4 regions of the Paenibacillus sp. LC231 genome follow, and region 4 is predicted to be linked to each of the others. Evidence: riboswitches for the same ligand, from Rfam matches in the RefSeq annotation. Region 4 holds a riboswitch; each other region holds the start of a gene.
The links. Region 4 has a riboswitch for cyclic di-AMP ahead of ehuB (ectoine/hydroxyectoine ABC transporter substrate-binding protein EhuB). Riboswitches for the same ligand answer to the same signal wherever they lie in the genome.
Positions count from the first base shown of each region.

Region 1: another riboswitch for cyclic di-AMP. It lies ahead of AK95_RS12790 (C40 family peptidase); the one in region 4 lies ahead of ehuB (ectoine/hydroxyectoine ABC transporter substrate-binding protein EhuB).
Region 2: another riboswitch for cyclic di-AMP. It lies ahead of AK95_RS06320 (hypothetical protein); the one in region 4 lies ahead of ehuB (ectoine/hydroxyectoine ABC transporter substrate-binding protein EhuB).
Region 3: another riboswitch for cyclic di-AMP. It lies ahead of AK95_RS17125 (C40 family peptidase); the one in region 4 lies ahead of ehuB (ectoine/hydroxyectoine ABC transporter substrate-binding protein EhuB).

Region 1 is NZ_JFOM01000015.1:582,821-588,621, forward strand. It holds gene AK95_RS12785 (hypothetical protein) at 388-915, opposite strand; cyclic di-AMP (ydaO/yuaA leader) riboswitch at 1,175-1,305, shown strand; gene AK95_RS12790 (C40 family peptidase) at 1,309-1,785, shown strand; gene AK95_RS12795 (stalk domain-containing protein) at 2,012-3,286, opposite strand; gene AK95_RS12800 (2Fe-2S iron-sulfur cluster-binding protein) at 3,515-3,904, shown strand; gene AK95_RS12805 (AraC family transcriptional regulator) at 3,999-4,856, opposite strand; gene AK95_RS12810 (L-fucose isomerase) at 5,060-5,801, shown strand, end outside.
Region 2 is NZ_JFOM01000010.1:33,577-39,377, forward strand. It holds gene kdpA (potassium-transporting ATPase subunit KdpA) at 1-259, opposite strand, end outside; gene AK95_RS35290 (potassium-transporting ATPase subunit F) at 290-364, opposite strand; gene AK95_RS06315 (hypothetical protein) at 519-929, opposite strand; cyclic di-AMP (ydaO/yuaA leader) riboswitch at 1,064-1,232, opposite strand; gene AK95_RS34070 (hypothetical protein) at 1,404-1,553, opposite strand; cyclic di-AMP (ydaO/yuaA leader) riboswitch at 1,769-1,942, shown strand; gene AK95_RS06320 (hypothetical protein) at 2,075-2,539, shown strand; gene AK95_RS06325 (proline dehydrogenase family protein) at 2,600-3,520, opposite strand; gene pruA (L-glutamate gamma-semialdehyde dehydrogenase) at 3,722-5,269, shown strand; gene AK95_RS06335 (serine hydrolase domain-containing protein) at 5,342-5,801, opposite strand, start outside.
Region 3 is NZ_JFOM01000025.1:15,567-21,367, forward strand. It holds gene AK95_RS17110 (c-type cytochrome) at 68-424, opposite strand; gene AK95_RS17115 (GNAT family N-acetyltransferase) at 586-1,086, opposite strand; gene AK95_RS17120 (C40 family peptidase) at 1,227-1,700, opposite strand; gene AK95_RS17125 (C40 family peptidase) at 2,148-2,621, opposite strand; cyclic di-AMP (ydaO/yuaA leader) riboswitch at 2,625-2,764, opposite strand; gene AK95_RS17130 (hypothetical protein) at 3,112-3,939, opposite strand; gene AK95_RS17135 (M1 family metallopeptidase) at 3,951-5,801, opposite strand, start outside.
Region 4 is NZ_JFOM01000013.1:156,074-161,874, reverse strand. It holds gene AK95_RS09450 (exosporium glycoprotein BclB-related protein) at 150-1,031, opposite strand; cyclic di-AMP (ydaO/yuaA leader) riboswitch at 1,520-1,665, shown strand; gene ehuB (ectoine/hydroxyectoine ABC transporter substrate-binding protein EhuB) at 2,042-2,875, shown strand; gene ehuC (ectoine/hydroxyectoine ABC transporter permease subunit EhuC) at 2,877-3,530, shown strand; gene ehuD (ectoine/hydroxyectoine ABC transporter permease subunit EhuD) at 3,533-4,195, shown strand; gene ehuA (ectoine/hydroxyectoine ABC transporter ATP-binding protein EhuA) at 4,210-5,067, shown strand; gene ectA (diaminobutyrate acetyltransferase) at 5,093-5,605, shown strand; gene ectB (diaminobutyrate--2-oxoglutarate transaminase) at 5,622-5,801, shown strand, end outside.

The DNA of each region.
Region 1 (5,801 bases), on a different contig from region 4:
CTGAAGAGAATGATACGAATAGGATCAATGATAAATAGATACCAGAAAGAGCGCTCGGAATGACGACGTAGTATCAAGTTACCTAGCTAAAGAGAAATCAACAAAAGCCGCCCTTCTGAGGGCGGCTTTCCAATTATTTATAGAGAGAGCGGGAAACGGAGCGATCATTTATTTGCGTCATAAGTCCGTAACAAGTAACAAGTGATAGGCGTGAACCGTAAACCGTCATCCGTTTGCGCTGGAGTCGATTTTTTTGGTTTCTGGTTAGGTTTGTTTGTATCCGACAAACAATAAACGGTTGCTCGCACTTTCCCGCCCGCCGGCGGAAACCGCCGGCTCCAAACCCGCACGTGGGGTGACCTGCAGGCTTGGAGCCGGCGGCTGTCGCTATTCCATGTACTTGGATGCGTCAAACGTAATCAGAGACGTATGATTGGCATGCTCAATCAGCGAAGAGAGCTTGGTTACCTCGCGTTCCTTCTTGCGGGCTTGCGCCTGATATGCCTCCGGATCATATAAGGCGACGTTGAACAGCGTTATGGCACCGTCTCCGCTGCCACGGCTGCTCTGGCGCTCCAGCTTCTTGCGGGAGCCGAGATGGGCAAGCTGTCCGATATCGCTGCGTATTTGTTTGGCCAGCTCGATCGCTTCCATGATCGTAATGTCGGAGCCGTTCCAGGGAATAGTCTGCGTGGTATTGGAGATTGCCATCAGCAAATCCAGCTTCCTATAATCCGCTGCGGCCGCTTCGATTTCTTCCGTAATGGCATCCACGCTGCGCGTAGGGTATTCCGCCGTCTCCCCTTTTTCAATGATCGTGCTGCTATTGTTCAAGCGTTCCGACATCAACTGATTGATGAGACGGTTAATTGCTGCCCGGACAGCTAGTGCTTCTGCCATCGTTATTTGACTCATAAGTGAAGGATCACCTCTTTAATTTCATTTCTATTATGTAAACGTAAAGATTTGTAAAAAGTTGCTAGATTAATAAAAAAAGCAGCGCGAGAAGAAAAACAGAGTTACATAATTGTCATGACTGAGTGAGAGGGTTAACTAATATCCGACCGAAATTCTTCATCTTTACGACAGCTCCGAACATAAAACGATAGATTTTTAGGATATGATTGACAGCATCCTTGCTTGTATACTATATTAAGAGAAGGTTACAAAACGTTAATGAATTTTGCCGAATTTCGTTTGTGAAAACGGGGGAACCGTCTTGGGTGAATTACTCTTGTATAGAGAGTATAGGGAACCTTCAACCGAACCCTTAGCTAACTCCGTAGGCATCGAAGGAGAGAACATATTTTGAAGAAGTTTGTCATCACCTTGCTAGGGTCTGCAATTATTTTTTCTTCTGGTGCCGTTTCAGCATTTGCTGATCAACAACCGAATTTTCAGTATCAAGTGAAGCAATTGGTAGGAACTCCATACAAATGGGGCGGAACAACTACCAGCGGGTTTGATTGCTCCGGATTTATACTGTACATGTTTAGAAATTTCGATATTGATCTTCCGCGCACTTCCCAAAGCCAGGCTAAAGCGGGCGAACATGTGGATCGTGAAGATCTGCGGGTTGGAGATTTGGTATTCTTCAATACAAGCGGTAGCGGAATTTCCCATGCAGGCGTTTACATTGGTGACGGACAATTTGCACATGCTTCCAGCAGCAAGGGAGTCAGAATCAGCAAGCTTAGCGATTCCTATTACGAGCCGCGTTATGTCACGGCACGTCGTGTTTTGAGTCAAGAAAACTATGCGAAGCTGGTAGGAAGCGCAAGCTAATTGGATAACGCAGCCATTTAGGGTACGATACATAACCAGAAAGCCTGACAAAGGGATGACCTTGTCAGGCTTTCTTTTTTTAGATATTGGAAAGTATAAACTTCGAAGCTTGTGACTTTCTGATATCGCAAGAAAAACTTCTACTAACTGCGGTCTGTCATCTGTGAAAGTACCTCGATAGACGTTTTTCTTACTATAAGTCGATCATCCCACAAGGGGTGTTCGGTTACTCCTTAACAACAGAGGCATTCACGGCAGCTTCCATTCCATTGTTATAGAGGCGGAACAAGCCTAGGCGCCAGAAAGCAGCACCTTTCAGGTCATAACGTTTGGCCAAGCCGAGTTTATCGTCCACGGAAGTGGCGGTTTCGCTGCTTAAACTGATGCCAAGCAAGAGCTTCTGCTTCGGGACGCCTGCTTGGAGTGCCAACTGAATCGCTTGGTCCACGAGACTGTTCGGTTCGGGAACCTGAGATTTGGTTCCGACCGGATTGTACTGATAAGCCATAACAATCAAGTCATCAGCGATGGAGGCCAGCGTCTTGTAATCATATCCTTTATAAGCGCTGTTCAATGGCGGCACCGCTAAAGACAGGGCAACGTCATTCGGCAATGCCACTTTCAATTGCTTGACGTAATCATTGAGCAGCTTCTGCTGCTTCACGGCATCCAGTTTAAATCCGAGCCCTTCAAAATCAAGCACAACTCCGCCGAATCCGTTCTCCGCTACCGCGGCTGTGATGCCTTCAATGGACTTTTGGCGCAAACTGCTGTCGCTCAAGACTTTGGTTAATTCGCCGTTTCCATCCAAGGCATAGACCATGAGGTACGGTTTAATCTCCTGGTCTGCAGCATCGGCAACAATTGATTGCGGCGTAACGTCGCCGGCCGAAGCGGGAAGGCGGTACTCATCCCCTTGAAGCGTGAACTGACCCTCGCGATCGATACGGCTCCAGCCAAAGGCGACAGAATTCATGGATTCCACGAGATCCCGTTCTTGGAACGATTGTAATGCATAGAAAGCTCTCAAATGCATGTCGCGCTGCGGCGATACCAGGGAGACTGTACGAGTCGCCTGGTTCCAGCCCACATCAACGCCGAATTGGCTGCTGAACGAGCTGAGCGGGATCAGCACACGGCCTTCCTTTTGGACTGGCGGAGCTGCAAGCTTCACTTTTTTACCGTTGACGGTTGCGTTCGTGCTCCCCACTTGAAGTAATACTTCGGTCGATTGGCCTTTCACGCTGCCAATGGCCTTCACGGTTTGCGTCTTGCTATTCCACGTGATTTGAATGCCCAGTGCTTCTCCAACCGTCCGGAATGGAACGTAGGTGACCCCTCTGTCAACCCGCGGAGCCGCATCGAAGGTTAGCGTAACGTCATCCAGCTTTACCGATATGGCAGGCTCTGCATGTACCTGGCTAACATGGGGGGTGGTGCCGAGCAGGGATAAGGCAAGAACGGCAGCAGCAGCTGTTTTTCCTATTTGTTTGTGCAGCATGCTTATGTATTTCCTCCGATCCATTAAAATAATAGAATGATTTCATAGAATATGGAATTGGGTCTAGCATACGTTAGTATAGCAAAATTTTCATAGAGTTCCAATTCCATGATGTCAATGTCATAGAATCGATAAGAGTAAGCATGTTGAATTTTTAAACTTTCCAGTATAATAAATGAAGGATTTGATACATAACCTGATGATGACATGCATAGGGGGATAATACGGGTGTTTAAATTCTGGAAGAAGAAAAAGGGCGGGGATAGCGGAGACAAAGCCTCGATCCCTGCAGCGGAAGAGATGATGGAAGCCGTACCGGATCCGATCATTGAACTTGCAGGCCGTGAGGTTCGCCGCAGCGTGGCGCCTGTTCTTGGCATGACGGTGCTTGATCTGGCCGAGCGGAATGAGGTGGACTGGAACTCTTTTTGCAAAAGAGGAACTTGTGCGCGCTGCCGCTGCATGGTGGTGGAGGGAATCGAATATTTGTCCGAGCCCAGTCTGGCCGAAGAGCGGCGCCTGGATCCAGAAGAAATCGAAGAAGGCTACCGACTGGGATGCCAGAGCAAGATCGAAGCTGTCGGTCCCATCAAAATCAAGCATGCCCCATACTTTTGACGACATCGAAGGCAGATTGCCGTTCATATTTAAAAAGCAGGCAGCCGTACCACAACGGCTGCCTGCTTTGCGGGAAAGATAAAATTGCAATCCCTTACTCCGTACCCAGTTTGCTCTGTTCCCGGAACGAGCTCGGCGTTTGACCGGTAATTTTTTTGAATAACATCGAGAAGTACTTATCATTGCCGTAACCGACTTGTGAAGCAACCTCATGTACCGGCATTTCGGAATCCGCCAGCAGGCGCTTGGCCTCTTCAATCCGGCGGGATATCAAGTAATTGAAGGGGGAATCTCCGACTTCTTTTTTGAACAGATGGGATAAATAATGCTGACTGACATACATGGTATCGGCAATGTCCTTGAGACTGATGCTCTGGGTATAGTTGGTGTCGATAAAGTGTTTGGTCCGCAGCGCGATTTCGTTCTTGCCCTTCAAGGACTGGAATTGGTGTTTAACGTCCACAATGCGATAGATTACGGTAATCAATGACATCAGCAGGTTGGTGCTCAGCGTTTCATACCCCAGCACCTGCGAATCGCATTCACGGAGGATCTCGGAAAGATAGCTCTCCACTTTATAGGCGTATTTCTCACAGGATATGACTGGCTCCACATAGGCCGGGAGCAGCATTCCCTGGGGAACCCCTTCAATGTGAAGCGAATCCACGCCGCAGTAGATCACCTTGAAAGGTCCGTCCGTGATGGATCTTTCCTCATGAGGAATGCCGGGGTTATATATCGCGACATCGCCCTTGTGGAGTTCGTATATTTTTCCTGCAATCGTGAATTCTCCGCATCCTTCTACAACATAGATGATCTCGCAGAAATCATGAATTTGTGGCGGTCCATAAAAGAAGTCCTCGTCCACGACCTGCCCGGCAAAGAGCAGCTCCGGATTTTTGATGAAGCGGAAATGATCGCTTTTGCTATGCGAGATTTCAATCTTTGGCACGGTCTTGTCCCTCCTGGAAAGCAACATCCTCTACCTATTATAATGCAAAACGCCCTTTCATGCGGAAATCGTTTACATCTGCTATTCGGGATGGTTCACTGTCTTGCTGAAATTAGGATCCGATATAACAAAATAGTGGGTTATCTCTTGCACCGAATCATCTTACAATGATGTCATAATCCTTATAGGGAGGCGTGACATACATGACAATTGAAAACGATTACAGATGGCGGGACGGATTTCCGAGAATCGGGATTCGCCCTACGATAGATGGAAGACGGAGAGGGGTTCGCGAATCTCTCGAGGAACAGACCATGAATCTGGCAAAGGCCGTCGCCGAGATGTTGACGAAGGAGCTCAAATATCCGAACGGCGAGCCGGTTGAATGCGTGATTGCGGATACGTGCATTGGTGGAGTGGCCGAAGCGACTGCAGCCGCCAAAAAATTCAAAAATGCCGAAGTCGGCCTAACCATAACCGTTACGCCTTGCTGGTGTTACGGCACCGAGACGATGGATGTCGATCCTTCGCGTCCAAAGGCGGTATGGGGCTTTAACGGAACAGGGCGTCCAGGCGCGGTTTACCTGGCTGCCGTACTGTCGGCCCATGCCCAGAAGGGGCTTCCTGCATTCGGCATCTATGGCGAAGACGTTCAGGATGAAGGGGATACCCGTATTCCGGACGACGTTCAAGAGAAACTTCTGCGTTTTGCACGGAGCGGTTTGGCTGCAGCGTACATGCGCGGACAATCGTATTTGTCCATGGGCTCGGTGTCGATGGGTATCGCCGGCTCGATCGTGGACGACAGCTTCTTCCAGGAGTATCTGGGCATGCGGAACGAATATGTAGATATGAGCGAGTTTACGCGCCGCTTGGAAGAGGGCATCTATGATCCTGAAGAATATGAACAGGCGCTTGCTTGGGTGAAGGAGAACTGTACGGAAG
Region 2 (5,801 bases), on a different contig from region 4:
CTCTCTGCATCCGCAGAATCAAATACCCCGCCGCGACGAGCACGATATTCGTTATCACAAAGCTGATGGCATACCCTTTCCATGTCATTCCCTTGCGTTCTTTCAAGCCAATCAGTGCGAAGATCGGTTTCTCCAACCAGGAGAACCATTTATCCGTTCCATTCCCCTCATTGCGAAACACCTGATATAGATAAGTTCCGAGCGGCTTTACCAGCAGCACCAGAACGAGTATAACGATGGCAATTTGTAAAATGCCCATGACGAATGCCTTCCTCCTTCAGCTGTTCCCCTAGAATTTTTCAGGGTGAATCAGCGCATAAATCAAATATAGAAAAATAAAGAGCGTGCATATTAAAATGATCATCACGACTAATCCACCTCCGGTTCCGACATGACCCGTCCGCACCAGGACATAAACAGCATGAGCAGTCCGTAGGTTCCTCCCAAGATAAGCACCATATATAAATCCTGCATGAATACAACCTCCTAAAACCTCATGGTCACATCAGCCAAGAAGCTTAGCTGACAATGGATGTAATCAGGAAGGATACCTGATGATGGTTCGTATGAAGCACCACATCGGCACCCAGTCCCTTGTATATCAATCGCGGATTGCTGGAATGGGTAATCACATAAATCGACTCCGTCGTCCATGTCCGGCAGATCCGTAAATAGCGGCAGCACAAGTTCAAGCTGCTTTCGAACAAATACACCTTGCTGACGGGAAACTCGGGAATGATCCAGGTTTGTTCATCCCTTGTATCGATAAGAATCATGTTGGTGCAGCCTAGTTCTCGCAGCCTCTCCTGCTCAACCCGGTTGTTGGCTATGGCCGCAAACGAAATGCGCATATAGATCAGCTGGCGGATAAATTCTTCCCCGGCCTTGTTCGGCGCGGATACCAGGATAAACTCCTGCGGTTTCTCCATCTTTTGTTCTCCTCCTAAAAAGTTCAGAAAGAGAAGACAACAACAAAGAAGCCTGGGGAAAGAGAAGAACTCTTCCCGCAGGCTTCTTCATCAGAACACGGTGAAATACACCGTGGCCCAAGTCCACGACAATCGTTGCCTCTCTCGATACGCTTACGAGGTTAGCTGACGGATTCGGGCGTGAGAGTCGCCCTACCCATAGACCGTTATCTTGTCCATGGGATTCACCCCTGAGAGATCAAGTTCATCTCCCGACTGGTTCCCCCGTTCCTTTTCCATTCAAGGACTCAGCGAAAATTAAAAACGAGTAGCATGTTATTCTATTAGCCATTGACTAACATCCAGGTCCGACAAAACAGCACAGCTTCAGGTTCGAGCGGTGAGAGTCGCATCATCCTGCATTTCCAGCGAAGGCCCATGTTGCCCTCGCCCGAGATTCGATCCATAAAGAGCACGGCAGCTCTCACACAGCCTTTAGGTCTTCATGGAACGGCTGCCTGTATACCAACCGCCGATGTCCGTCAATTCATAGTTCGTATCATACGTCCGGCCTTGCAGGAAGTAAATGTGAGCAAAAACACATGTAGCCTTATGTCGAACAGGATCTGACCGATTTCGCTCCATTATCTCCTGAATTCTGCTCTATACTATGTATTTCTCTTGTTTTCTTGTATTTATCGCAATCTATCGAGATACCGAGATTTTGCCATGATAATAGATGTCACGACCGAATGTACGCGTTTTCTTTTACGGTTTTCATCGATTTTCGGAATGTATCCGTTCAATATGGCCATTTACTTTTAGAGTCCTCCGGCGTATGATTCATCCATCATTCGAAACATTCGTTTACGCTGAGCTCTCGACAGATCGGGAGACGGGGGAACCAAAACCGCCAACGGAGCTTCTGTTGGTGAATGGGGTGAATCCGCAGGCCTGATGATCAGGCATCGCGGTAGGGTGCTCTCAAGCCCGAATCCGTCAGCTAACCTCGTAGGCGCGATTTGAGAGAGAACACCACCCGAGCCTTAAGCGAAGCGGCCACTGTAGCAGGGCCTCTAACGATAAATAGGCCTGGAGAGCGGGGTTACTCTGCTCACCGGGCCTTTTTGCCGTGCATATAACATTCCTATAAAGGAGCGTAGATCATGACGAAACTCATCGAGGCCGCACTGGCCCCCGTCATCGAAACTGAATCGCCTGCATTAAATGCAGAGCTCATCCGCTGCATGGAGATATATCGTTTCGACCGGGGCTCGGCTGAACGCTTTATCCCCTGGAGCGACCGAGATTGGAACTGCGGGTTGTTCAAAATCAGCTGCAATGACGCGGCCGGGTATGCCGAATATGCCCTGCCAAGCACAAGAGAATTCGCGGATCTGATCCGCTGGGCATCCGTCTTTACGAGGCTGAGAGGTATGCCCGTGACCGAGGCCGTTCGCTATGCCCAGAAGCAGCAGCAGTGGGGATCCGTACGAATGCAGCTCGCCGTATCGGCCCTCGCCGATCTGGAGGCCAATCTGCAACAGCACATCACCCGTATGCGGTTAGGCAGCCTGCCGCTGGAGCGTTCCTTCCTGATGGACTGCTCGGAGGCGTATTATTCCTTCTAGGACAGCTGCTAGAAAGAGCTACCGTTCTCGCTTCCATTGCAATTGGCCGTTTCCCCCCGCTCACTTGAACATATTTTTGAGCACCATCATCAGGTTGGCCGGCTTCTCTGCCAGCCGCCGGGTGAAATACGGGTACCACATCGTTCCGTAGGGCATATAACACCGAATTCGGTAGCCGTCCTGCGCAAGCGCAGCCTGATCGTTCATCCGCAGCCCGTACAGCATCTGAAACTCAAATTCCTGTTTGCCTATGCGGCTCTGCTCGGCAAACACCTTCACCCAGTCGATGATGTTGTCGTCGTGCGAAGCAATCGCGACGTAGGCTCCCTGATCAAAATGCATTTTGATCAACTTCTTATAGTTGTCAATGACCTCCCGCTTCTGCTGAAAGGCGATGGTTCCCGGCTCTTTGTACGCCCCCTTGACCAACCGCAGATTTACGCCGGCATGCATCAAATTGTTGACGTCCTCCTCCGTACGGAACAAGTAGGCTTGCATTACGGTCCCCACGTTGGTCAGCCCCTCCTTATGGAGCCGCAGCGTCATATCAATCGTCGCCTGGGTGTACGGCGAATCCTCCATATCCAGACGAACGAAATTGCGGTGCTCTTTCGCCTTTTTCACCACCATTTTGATGTTCTCGTACGCCTTCTCCAGATCCAGCGCCATGCCCATCTGCGTCGGTTTCAGCGATACGTTCGACTGCACTCCACGCCTCGCGATCCCTTCCACCAGCTTCAAATATTCCTCCCGATACCCGGCTGCTTCGTCCAGCGTCCGGATGCCCTCCCCCAGATGGTCCAGCGTGACAAGAATGCCCTTCGCGTTCAGCCTCTCGATTTCATCCAGCGCCTCATCCAAGGTATCGCCGGCAATGAATCGGCCCGCCAATTTCCGGCCGTACTTGATCGACAACCATTTCACGAGTTTATTGCCGGACACCGTCAGGATCACTTTGCGGTAAAGCTCGGTTCCGTCCATGCGCGCGCCCCCTCTGCAAGGTAAACCAAAAATGCACTCTATCTAACTCATATGCAAAAATCATGACGGCATGCAGGAAGACATACATATCTTACATAGAGGTTTTCACCAGGAGTTCCTAACCATGCCACCATGACGCATTCGCAGCTGGACCATTGGCCAGAAGCTTCGATTCATATCATGTTAAGGAGGGGCCTCCCCATGCGAGCATCTTTTCGGAACGAACCATTTATGGACTTCAACAACGAATGGAACAACAAGTTATACGACGCGGCGTTATCCGGGGTCGAAGCCGAGCTTGGCCAATCGTACCCGCTGGTCATCGGCGGTGCCAAAATCCATACGGAGCGCACCGCAAATTCGGTCAATCCGGCGCGCAAACGCCAAGTCATCGGCGTCGTGTCCCAGGCGGATACCGAGCTTGCCGAACAAGCCATTCAGACGGCAGCGCGTACCTTTGAGACGTGGAAGCACACCGAGCCGAGCGAACGGGCACGCTATCTGTTCAAGGCCGCGGCGATCATGCGGCGGCGCAAGCTCGAGTTCTCCGCACTCATGACTCTCGAAGCCGGCAAGACGCGTGCCGAAGCCGACGCCGATACGGCCGAGGCGATCGATTTCATGGAATTCTATGCACGCGAAATGCAGCGCCTGAGCGCGCCCCAGCCGCTGACGGTCCACGAGGAGGAAGAGAATCATCTCTATTACATCCCGCTTGGCGTCGGCATCGTCATTTCGCCGTGGAACTTCCCGCTAGCGATTATGGCCGGCATGACAACGGCTGCCATCGTCTCCGGCAACACCGTTGTGCTGAAGCCGGCCAGCACCACCCCGGTCATAGCCGCTAAATTCGTGGAGCTACTGGAAGAGGTCTGCCTGCCTCCGGGTGTCGTCAACTTCCTGCCGGGACCGGGCCAGGAAGTGGGCGACTATTTGGTGGATCACCCATTAACCAGGTTCATCAGCTTTACGGGGTCACGCGACGTCGGACTGCGGATTCAGGAGCGCTCGGCCAAGACGCAGCCGGGGCAACGATGGATCAAGCGCGTTATCGCCGAAATGGGCGGGAAAGACGCAATCATCGTGGACAACGAAGCCGATTTGGAGCTCGCTGCGGACGCGATTACCGCTTCCGCATTCGGCTTCTCCGGTCAGAAATGCTCCGCCTGCTCCAGAGCCATCGTGCACGAGGACGTCTATGATATCGTGCTGCAGAAGGTGATTGACCGCTCCAAGAAGCTGGTGATCGGAAGCCCCTCCAATGCCGAGGCTCAGGTAGGACCCGTCATCGACGATAAGGCGTACCGTAAAATTCTCGACTATATCGAAATCGGGAAAAGCGAAGGCAGGCTGGTCCTCGGCGGTTTTCCCGGCGATCCGGAGGGGTATTTCATACAGCCGACGATCTTCGCGGACGTCGCCAGCACCGCTCGTATTTCCCAGGAGGAAATCTTTGGTCCGGTCGTGGCCTTCACGAAGGCAGCCTCCTTCGATGAAGCGATCCAATTCGCCAACAATACCGACTACGGGCTGACCGGCGCGGTGATCTCGAACAACCGCGCGCACCTGGAGCAAGCCCGGCGCGACTTCCATGTCGGCAACCTGTATTTGAACCGGAAATGCACCGGCGCCTTGGTGGGCATCCACCCGTTCGGCGGCTTCAATATGTCCGGGACCGATTCCAAAGCCGGCGGGCGCGACTACCTGCTCCTGTTCACACAGGCGAAGGCGGTATCGGAGCGATTCTGATTACGCCATGTAAAGAAACCTCTCCATGACAATGGAGAGGTTTCTTTATGTACAGCGATTCTTTTACCGTCTTTACGCCTTAACCTTGCCCTTAATCTCCCGGACCACCTTGCCCTCGAACGATTGATTCATCCAGTGCGCAAGACGAATGCCTTCCTCACCAAAGGTGCATTCCGTGGTTAAGTAGAATGGCGTCTCTGTCAGTCGGATGGTCAGCTTCAACGTCCGTTCATCCTTCCAGGTCATGGAGGCAGCATATTCATTATCCGCCATCATGATCAGCTTCGTGGTTCCCGTCTTCCACGCGTTGCGACCACAGACAACCGAATTGACGCCGTGTTCCCCCTCAAGCTCCATTACCGCGCCGTCATCTTCAAACCGGACGGAGAACGAACGCAGCTTCGCCTCATTCTCTTCGAGATCATAGACGATCCCGGAGACGTCCTTCTCGACCGGGGATGCCGACTCATCGCTTGGCGGATCCAGCTTCAGCGCTTGCAGCGTTCCAGTAAGAGAAGCCTCAGCTCCGGTA
Region 3 (5,801 bases), on a different contig from region 4:
TATGTAAAAAAACACGCTTGCACCGGGAACAACTCCAGGTGCAAGCGTGTTTTGCGTATAAGCTGATTTATTTTTTCTCAGCAAGGTACAGCGCGATGTTTGCGATTTCTTCAGGTTTAAGTTGGTCTTTAAAGGAAGGCATTCCCTTACGACCTTTGGTTACAACGTTGAAGATCGCGTCCGCATCCATGTGTCCGCCTACTTGATTCAAAGCCGGTCCAGCGCCGCCTTGAAGTTGGTCGCCGTGACAGCTAATGCAGCTTGCTTTCAGTGTGGCTTCCGCTGCGGCTGCATCGAGAGTCACTTCCGGCATGGTCGGCTTCTCTTCCTGAGCTACCTGTTCCTTACCTGGGAGCGTAAACATCAGCGCGATAGCCAACGCACATGCGACGAAGAACAATCCGCTCATGATCCATTTTTGCATCGTCATATCGTCCCTTCTATGTATACTGCACTTTTGCACTTGTCTCCATTATAAACCAACATCCATAGACAGCATAGCCAGTTGTGACAAAAAAAGCAACTATACGGCGCAGCTTCATAAAAAGTACACAAAATTGTGCTTTTTCATATAGACAAAGATTACTATTCCTCATTTGTCGGGTGCTCATACACCATACAGTGGAAAAGGGCGTTGCCCGTTGGCGTAAGCCGCTCATACGTATCGGTGATGTGAAAGCCTGCCCTTTGATAAGCGCGGATTGCTCGCTCATTCCAGGTCATTACCTCAAGGTCAATTTCGTCGGCAGGCCGCCTCCGTCTGGCTTCCCGGACAATCGTCTGCATAAATCGTTTACCCATTCCACGCCCGCACCAATCAGGACGCATGCCAAGTCCGATTCGTGTAACCTCATGCATCGGAAACAGCTGGGCAAATCCCCAGAGGGCCTCCCGCTCATCCAGAACCGAGATGTACTGTCTCTGGCGAATGTCCGGATCGCCAAACTCCACCTCAAGCCCTTTCATCTGCTCCCAGGGAAGAAAGCCATAGATATTATAGGGAGGAGGGTAGGCCCAAGCGCATATTTCTTCGGCGTGCTCTTCACGCATGACTACGGTGTGAAATGTAATCGGTGTGGCATCCATTTGCGAAGTCCTCCTATCGTCTGCATAAAATAATAATCATATTACGAACATCCAAGTCGCATCAAAAAAGCCCGCAAAAGAGAGGTAAGGGCTCCTTTAACGGGCAAGCAGTATGTATAGGGAAGATTAGCCTCTACAGCTTAGGATGATTCACCGACCGACTCTTCATACTTATCATCGCTCATGATACGCTTTGCACCGACGTATCGCTGATCGTAGTAATCCTCTGCCAGGCGGTTGATAACCACGCCGCGGTTGGAGGAAGCATGGGCGAATTTGCCATCGCCGACATAAATGCCGACGTGGGAGATGCCCTGGCCCGATGTGTTAAAGAACACCAAATCGCCAGCGCGCAGCTCCTTACGGGACACGCTTGTCCCCATGTCGAATTGAGAGCCGGATTGATGCGGGAGCTTTAGACCGAGTTTAGCGTAAACGTACATGGTGAAGCCGGAACAGTCAAATCCGCTCGTGGTTGTACCACCGTAGCTGTATCTTGTACCTAGAACCTTATCGATTTCCTGATCCAGCGCACCATCAGCAAACACGCTGCCAACGCCCAAAGTGAACAACAGCGTGATACTTAGGGCTGCTGTCGATAATGTTTTCTTCAGCATGGAAAGCTCCTTTTCGTTGCCGGGAGGCATAGCAATCTATATATTAAAGCACTTACATTAATGACAAAGTTGTTACTGCGTCCATTCTATCAGACAGCAAGCGAGATTGGCAATTATTTCTTGATGGATTTCGCTATTTTTCAATAGCATTAACTGTCGAAGCACCAAGGAAAATCAATATTTTTCCAAAATGGGTGTTTAATGATGAGAGAGAAGGGTAAATAAAGGATAGATGATGTGAAGACATGGCGAAGTGAAGTGGAACTGAAGTGAACTTGTATAATAAATTTCATTTTTTTTCGAAAAAGCGGGAACTTTTTTGCTGTGCTGAACGTTATAAAGGTATACACACAATCAACAAAAGAAAAAAGCCGCTGGATGAGATCGGCACAATCTCATAAACCCAGGGCTTTCTTGTAAGAGTAAATCAATTAAGTTCCAACATTAATTGTAGTTCACAGCTACAGATTTGTACGTATTCTGACTCATAATTCTCTTAGCGCCTACATATCGGTTGGCGTAATAGCTCTGGCTCAGCGGACTGATAATGACACCGCGCGAAGATGAAGAATGAGCGAATTTGCCGCTCCCGACATAAATACCCACATGAGATACACCTCTACCGGATGTGTTGAAGAACACGAGATCGCCAGCTTTCAGTTTGCTCTTGGATACGGCCGTACCTACTTTGTATTGAGCTGCAGACGTACGGGGCAGGCTAAGACCAAGCTTCTTGTAAACATAGCTGGTGAATCCGGAGCAGTCAAATCCATTCGTTGTAGTTCCACCTGTTTTGTAAGAAACACCAATGGCTGGTTTGATTGCAGTATTTAATTTGGAATCGGCGAAAGCGCTTCCGGTCCCTAATGTGAGTGCGAGTGCGAGGCCTAGAGAAACAGCCGTTAACTTCTTTTTCAAAACAAAAGCTCCTTCCATTGCCTGCGAGGTTAGCTTAAGGGTTCGGTTGAAGGTCCCCTATGATCCCTCTCTTGCGAGATCAATTCACCCAAAACGGATCCCCCGCTTCCCATATCGTTATGGGAATTCGGCTCCTTAAAATGTTGATGAACCCATTCATTGACGTTTGACGTTCCAACATAGTTAGCGAATTACAACGTTCCTACATAAAAGTTACAGTAAAGATGACAAAGTTGTTACTAACATATTCGTTATTTTAGCAGAGTATTAACAATTTGGCAAACGAGGAAACATTATTTTTAAACAAAAAAACCTGTCCCCATCTTAAGGGAACAGGTTTTTTTGTAATATGGCGTTCAGAAATTTGTAATATTAAGGATAAATGAACTCTTATTCTCTGTAAAATCTAGCGCGGGATAGAAACGTGTCGCTTCTGATTACAGCTTATTCGCGAGCGTGTTTCATTATTTTAGGTGCCAAATTGTAACCATTAAGGATGCAGTGAGGAGGAATCTCTCCACAAATGATATTGAGCGGACATTGCCCAAATTTGGAAAAGTCCATTCAGGAAATAAGAGGCCTGCTGAATAATTAAGCCGATCAACCCGGCCCAGAAGAGCGAGGCCGAGCTCAGGAGCAGCAGAATGACACAGGCGGATCCGCCGATGGTGATGGATAACAGCATTGCTGTGCCCAAGCGGCGGAAGAGCGCATGGATAGAGCTGATCATGCTGGAATCGCCGGTACGGCCAAATTGCATATAGAGCAATAACAGGCGGATCAGATAGGCGTACAAGAACCAGCCAGCTGCATAGGGCAGTGCATGAAGCAGCAGTACAGGCTCCTGAATTCCATTCAGCAGAATCGGGAGGATTTTGGGCAGAATCCAGTAACCGGGCGCGAAGGTGAGAATAAGCTCAACCAGATAGAATAGCGTTACGGGTTTCCACAGTTTCCGCATGCCAGTGAAGAAGAATAAACCGCGCTCGCCCTTGGCTTCCTGGTGAAGGTTGTAGAAGATGCCGGCCCGAATGAGCGGGGTGAGGACCATCCGGATCAGAAGCAAACCGGCCAGAAGCCATCCGTAGGTGTGTACTGTGCTGCTCAAGGACAGGCTCATCTCGCCCTCGTAGAAGAATAAAAGACGGCTGAGCTCGTTAGGAGCGGCATCCGGATATCGCATCAGAAGGGGGACGACTGCCGATTTTACGAGTCGGTACAGGCAATATCCCCACAGCAAACGGTATAAGAAGAGCAGAATCGAGACGTATAGCTGGTCTTTAACACTGATCCATCCTTGGCCTGCGTAACTTTTCATGTGCTCCCCCCTCACCATGACAGGCTGCCGAACAGCGTCTCCACAAGCTTGGTAATACTGAGATTCCAGCGTGTAACCACCGTCGGATCCATTCCTGCCTTCATATAGTTATTAATGTGTTTATTCTCCAGGACGATGGAGTACTTCGGATCAACCATGGCCCAGGCGAGCGGAGAGCTGTATTCCAGGGTGTAAGCAACTTTGCCGTCTTTGCCGCTCCAGGTTCGTTCCACCGTTTTGCCGTCCTCAAAGGCGAACACGATCGGCACATCGGTGATATCCCCGTCCTTGCTCGTAATCTGGACCGTGGACTCATACCGAGGATTTTCAGCCGTGCCTTTATTTTTGGTTTTGATCACGTCGATGGCGACATCCGCCATCTGGCTTCCATATACATATTGGTCAAAATACGACTGCCAGGACGTTTGGCTTACTTGCTCGACGACTTTCTGAAAGTCAGATGTGGTTGGATGCTTGAAGCGGTATTTCTGGGCATAGGTATGCATAATCTTGCCCATCATCTGTGGACCGACCTGCCGTTCGATGCCTTGCAGCACCAACTTGCCCCTCGTATAAACATTCAGTGCGTAGTTTTCGTGAGAGCTGTATTTCCAGGATTCCATCTTCAGCGGTGCAGGGGAAGTAATGGATGCTCCCTGAGCCGCCGTATTGGAGGTAATCCCGTATTCTTTTTCCATCACTCGTTCTTCTGCATAGGTCGCAAAGGCCTCGTCCAGCCACGCTTCCTCAAATTCGTTACTTGCAATCATTCCGTAAAAATATTGATGGGCGATCTCATGAATAACGGTCCGCTCCAGTTCATATCCCGGCGAATCGTTCTTGGCACCGAAGGCTGTGACCAGCGTCGGGTATTCCATGCCGCCTGCACCGTTGCCCGATTCAGGCGGTACGACGATGGACAACGTGGAATACGGATAGGTTCCGTACCATTTTCCAAACGAAGCGAGTGCCGACTTGGCGGCATCAAAGTAACGCTCCTTTAAGTCTTTATGGGCTGGATCGAGATACAGCTTGATGCGGACGCCAGGTACGCCAGGTGCGGAGAATGCTTCTTCTGCCGTGACAAAGTTTGGCGATGCCGACCAGGCAAAATCATGCACGTCATCCGCGTAAAACTGATAAATTTTTTCCCCGTTTGATTTTTGGGCAGGCTTGGTAGGGAATCCGGTCGCGGCGACAATGTAATTTTCGGGCACTCGAATGCGAACGCTGTAAATGCCGAAGTTGGAATAGAATTCGGAGTTGCCGTGGTATTGATGAAGATTCCAGCCTTCCTCTGCTCTTCCGCGAAGACCGGTCGGTTCATAGACCGAAATTTTCGGAAACCATTGGCCAGCCATAATAAAATTCTCGGTGGTTCCCATGCGGGCAAATATTTTGGGAAGCTCCACCTCGAACTCCAAATGAATGGTAACACTCTCCCCGCTCTTGATGGGTTTAGGCAACCTTAGCTTGGCAAGGCTGTGATCCTTGATGTTGCCGTCATCGGGTTGAACAAATTGAAGGCGATGGGTCAGGGCCAGTCCTTCGGTTGTTTTCACGCTGGTAATGGTCATGGAGCCGTATCCGTCATCTGGCATGGGATCGGAACGAAGCCTGCCGCCCGATTCCTTCATAAAAGTCGTATCATTGGAAGCAAAAGCATTGGGATACAGATGAAAGTACAGCTCGTTTACGCTTTTTTTGCCTGGATGAGTCCAAGTGAGTGTCTGTTTGCCCTTAAGCTTGTTCTCCTCAGGCTCGTACCGAACATCCATATGATATTCCACCAGCCGGTCGCTTAAGGCCGGAGCGGGAATATTAGGCTGCACCTTAGGCGGTGAGAGCGGGGCCTTCTCCAC
Region 4 (5,801 bases):
TTCCGAACGGTTTATTTACTAATATTATATAATATTAACGCGGTGTCGTGTTGAATTAAATGTACAAAAAATAGCTGTCGAGACTTTCTCGACAGCCTGAAAGCCCCGATATGAAAATCGGGGCTTTTTTTGCAGGTGGAAAACGAAACTTATATAATGCTGACACCAGCGCTGCCGTAACCTGCCACTGCAGTGACAAGTGTTGCGCCAGCTGCGGTTGCCGAGAATACCATTAACAGGCGTGTATTGGCCGGCACCGGAATAGCCAGGCCTTCTACGAAGCCATTGCTTACCGTACCGAGAGCGAGAACGCCCGTAAGAGGCGGAGCCAGCGTAACAAGAGCGCCTGGTATCGGTGCGAAAATGTTGCTTGTAGCTGGCGCACTGTACAGTTGTGCTGTAATTGTAACCGTAGTTCCCAGCAGGGAAAGCGCCACAGTAGTGCTAAAGGTAGCGGAGATGCCAGTGATGGTACCGGCTCGTGGCGTGTTAAACGCCATGTTAAGCAGAGTTCCAGCAGCTCCAGTGAGGTCAATCGTACCGCCAGCCAGCGTAAACGTATTGGCCGAGTTACCAAATCCTACGAGACCAACGGATCCAACTAATCCGCCTAAAACGGTGGTCAGAGCAAGCGGTATGCCGGATGCGAATGGGATGATGGCTCCTCCTGCGGCTGCTCCTGTAGCCCCTGTTGCCCCAGTAGCTCCAGTAGCTCCAGTAGGTCCCGCAGGTCCGACAGGTCCCACAGGCCCGACTGGTCCAGCAGGTCCAGCAGGTCCTGCAATACCGGTTGTCGGTCCGGCAGGTCCCACAGGCCCGATAGGTCCGACCGGTCCAACCGGTCCGATCGGACCCTGAGGACCTACAGGTCCACGGATAGCTCTTGGGCATCGACGCTTTTTCATGCCACCGCCATGGCCTTTATGATCACCATGACCATGAGACGGGCAATGCTTTTTCTTCGCATGAATGACTTTTTTCTCTATTTTTTTAAGAGCACACAATTTTCTCTTTCTAGAAGAACGTTCCAAATGAAGCACCTCCTTTAGATTTGTTCTATACTACGCAAATACTCTCGGTACGGCATGGGTTAATAGCGCATAAATGATAGATAAACACCTATAATCTCCAGAATGTACGCTAGCCCCGGAGGCATTCATCTATTGACGAATAGCAAAACTATAGGATGAATTTCGGATCTCCCTACGATATTCATAGGCTCTGTAACGCAGCGTTTCAAAAAAAAATTTGCGCCGTAAATGTGTGGGGAAAGCTTTCACAATCCGAATGTAATTCATGGCATAAACGATCCACCACATGAATGAGTAAGGGAGGCATGTCAAATGCCTGCTATATAGCGAAAAATGAGGCTGGGATAAAATTCCTGTATCGTTGGGGAAGAGGCTTGAATGAGGCATTTTTCATGCTTGTCATAGGCCCTGGAAGAACGGCATTTCCGCCTCTGAATTTCCAGAAAAAGCGGTTAAAGGGGTTTGACTTTTCCTGAAGTTCCCTTTATCATGGACACACGCTTAGTTTCCGGCATACATTTTCCGGAAAGCGGGGGAACCAGTTTCACCAGGGGCGAGTCACTTGGAATCACGAGTGTAGGGTACCATCTTACCCGAGTCCGTCAGCTAACCTCGTCAGCAGTGGATGGGTCTTGCATACATAATGGATGTTCATAACAAAGGCCCTTAATTCTCTTTAGGGGCCTTTTCTCTATTTTTTGACCCCCTGCTGGCGGAGCTATGTCTAAATCCCCTGTTTGGTGGTCTTTTTGTATTCTGCTAAAGAGGAGGGGCAAGGCCTGCAAATGTTTAACCAAAAGCAATTAAATCGATCAGATGGCATTGGGTTTAAGCGTGGAAGGAGATGGATGAATCATCTTCCCTGAAGGTTCGGCCCATGCAAGGTATCTGAATAGGTTAAATCCTAGTTAACATATGTGTTAACATGAGTAATTTCAACATGCCATTTTTAAGCATACCAAAGTCATAATGAAAGGTTGTGGAAAGTTTTGAAAAGAGTGGTTGTACTGATGTTGTCATTGATTATGGGGGTGTCGCTTGCGGCTTGCGGTGACAAAGGGAGTACATTGGAGCAAGCCATTGAGCAGGGGTATATCACCGTGGGATTTGCGAATGAGAAGCCTTATGCTTATAAAGAGGCCAACGGGGAGCTGACAGGAGAAGCGGTTGAAATTGCGAGGGTTATTCTGGAGCGGCTTGGCATCAAGGAAATGAGGGGAGAGCTTACGGAATTCGGATCGCTGGTTGCCGGACTGCAGGCCGAGCGGTTTGATCTAATTACCGCAGGCATGTTCATTAATCCGGATCGCTGCTCTGCCGTATTGTTTGCTAATCCGGAGTACAGCATCGGGGAAGCCATTGCGGTGAAGCAAGGGAATCCGCTGGGACTCGGAAGTTATGAGGATATTGCCAATCATGATCAAGCGAAGGTTGCCGTTATGACCGGTGCGGTCGAAATCGGCTATATGGAAAAGTCCGGCATTCCTGCGGACCGGATTGTGCAGGTCCCCGATCAGGCCTCGGCCATTAGCGCCCTTCAGGCAGACCGGGTGCATGCAATTACCATGACGGGGCCGTCCCTGCAGGCGATGCTGGATTCGGCCAGCGACGACAGCATCGAACGCGTGGCTGATTTCGAACAGCCGGTCATCGACGGCGAAAGCGTTCGCGGTTATGGAGCTACGGCTTTCCGCCAAGCGGATACCGAGTTCCAGGAGGCTTATAATGCGGAGCTTCAAAAAATGAAGGAGTCGGGCGAGCTGCTGGAAATTTTGCAGAAGTTCGGGTTCACAGAAGAAGAGCTCCCGGGCGAGATGACGGCCGCTGCCCTTTGCGGGGAGTAGCATGCCGAATTCGTGGATTGATTTTCTCCCTACGCTGCTGAAAGGGGCAGAGATCACGATTGTAGTTGCTTTCTTTTCAGCCATTCTTGCGGTCGTGATGTCCTTTGCAGCCGGGTTATGCCGACTGTCGAAGCTGTGGTTCATTCGCACATTGACAGCCGTGTACGTGGAAGTCTTTCGGGGGACCTCCTTGCTGGTGCAGCTGTTCTGGTTGTATTTCGCCCTTCCGTTCATCGGCCTCGAGCTTCCGAAAATGCTGGCTGCGATCCTCGCGATCGGGCTGAACTTCGGCGCATACGGCTCGGAAATCGTTCGCAGCGCCGTGTTGGCCGTTCCGAAAGGACAATGGGAAGCCGCTGTAGCGCTTAATCTGAAGCCTTGGCAAAGACTGTGGAATGTCATATTGCCTCAAGCGTCCCTGCGAATGCTTCCCCCCTTCGGGAATCAGCTTGTGGAGCTCATCAAATCCACCTCACTGGTTTATTTCATCACGATGGCGGATTTAACGTATCAGGCGATGGTGCTCCGCAATAATTACATCTCCTGGACGACCGAGATTCTGGTGCTGCTGCTCCTCATGTATTTTGTCATTGCTACGCTTGTTTCGCTGGCAGTTCGACTGCTGGAGCGTAAATGGACAGCGGGGAGGTTATAGTCATGTGGGATTGGAACTATGTATGGGATATCCTGCCCCAGCTCTTGAGTGCATTAAAAATGACGGTATGGGTGACGATCTGCGCTTTCGCGGTGGCATTGGTCATCGGCTTGCTGCTTGCTTTTGCAGCGCGGAGCCGATTTAAGGTGCTGTCATTAATAACCAAGGGAATGATCGAATTTATTCGCAATACACCGCTGCTGGTGCAGGTCTTCTTCCTGTATTACAGTCTGCCGCTTCTTACCGGAATTTCCATTCCGGCCTTCTATGCCGGGGTGATCGGTCTCGGGCTGCATTACAGCACATATCTGTCCGAGGTGTACCGATCCGGAATCGAGGGAGTGCCGAAGGGACAATGGGAGGCTGCCACAGCACTGAATTACACGAAAGCCCAAACCTGGCGAAGTATTATCCTGCCGCAAGCGGTGCCGCCGATCATTCCGGTACTGGGTAATTATTTGATTGTTATGTTTAAAGAGACGCCGATTCTATGCGCCATAACGCTTGTGGAGATGATGCTGACCGCCAAAAATATCGTGTCGCAGTCGTTTCGTGCATTTGAACCGTATACGATGGTCGGGATTCTGTTCCTGATCATCAGTTATATCGCCTCATTGCTTGTGCAAAGGCTGGAAAAACGCATGAATCTGCAGCGTGGAAAATAAAAGGAGGGAATCAATTGAATGCCGTTGTGATCGATGAGCAAGCGGAAGCGTCGAAGGTGCCGCAGCAGGAGGGAAATCCCGATATCGCTACGGGTACAAAGCCGATTGTGAAATATACCGGCGTGACCAAGTCGTTTGGTGATCTACAGGTGCTTAAAGGCATTGATCTGGAGATGCAGCCTGGAGAAAAGGTGGCTGTGATCGGTCCGAGCGGATCAGGCAAAACAACGATGGGCCGGATGCTGATGACGCTGGAAGAACCGACCGAGGGAACCATCGAGGTTGATGGTGAGCTGCTCTGGCATATGGAAGAGAAGGGCAAGCTGGTTCGGGCCAATGAAAAGCATTTGCACCGGATGCGCTGCAATGTCGGCATGGTCTTCCAGCATTTCAATCTGTTCCCGCACATGAACGTGCTTCGCAATGTGACGGAGGCCCCACGCAAAGTGCTGGGTTTATCCAAGGAGGAGGCGGAGGAGCGGGCCGTCTCCATGCTCAGTAAGGTCGGTTTGGCCGACAAATTGAAGATGTACCCGTCCAATCTGTCCGGGGGCCAGAAGCAGCGGGTTGCCATCGCCAGAGCGCTGGTCATGCGGCCAAAGGTTATGGTGTTTGACGAGGTGACCTCGGCGCTGGATCCCGAGCTGGTCGGCGAAGTGCTGGAGGTCATCCGGGAAATCGCGGAGGAAGGCGAAATGGCCATGATGCTGATTACGCATGAGATGGATTTTGCGAAGGAAATCGCGGACCGCGTCATCTTCGGAGCCGAGGGAAGGATCGTTGAGCAGGGCACGCCGGAGGAGATATTCGATAATCCCCAGAGCGAGCGGCTGCAGAGCTTCCTGCAGCGATTCCGTTCCAACGGAAATTAGTTCTGGAAAGAGGTGATTGTATAGAATGGCTGTGGATACCGATACCGAAATTGTTTACCGAAGACCGAAAGCCCGGGATGGTACCCGGGTGTGGGAGCTTATACGCGACACCGGATCGCTTGATCTGAACTCCCCCTATTGCTACATGCTGCTTGGAGATTACTTCCATGATACCTGCATGATTGCCGAGCATGAAGGAGATATCATCGGTTTTATTTCCGCCTTCCGTTCTCCTCGCAATCCGGAGACGCTGTTCGTATGGCAAGTGGCCGTTGCTAATTCGCATCGGAGGCAAGGCGTTGCAAAGGCAATGCTGACAAATCTGATGAATCAGAAGGCATGCCATGGCGTCCGTTACATTGAAGCTACGGTATCGCCGAGTAACATGGCGTCCCGTCGTTTGTTTCTCGGTTATGCCGAGGAGAAATCCATTCCCAGCACCGTAACCGTAGGTTATGGAGCAGAGATGTTCCCCGATGGAACGTCCCATGAAGATGAGCCGTTATTCGTGATTGGCCCCTTTTTCAATGACATTTAAACAAATGGAGGGAACTATGGACAACCAAGTCATGGAGAAACCGAAGCTTACTGTGTTTAACAAGCTGGAATCGGAAGTAAGAAGTTATTGCCGGAGCTTTCAGACGGTTTTTGACAAGGCCCGAAATGCGAAGCTGTGGGATACGCAGGGTAATGAATACATTGATTTTTTTGCGGGAGCCGGGGCTTTGAATTAC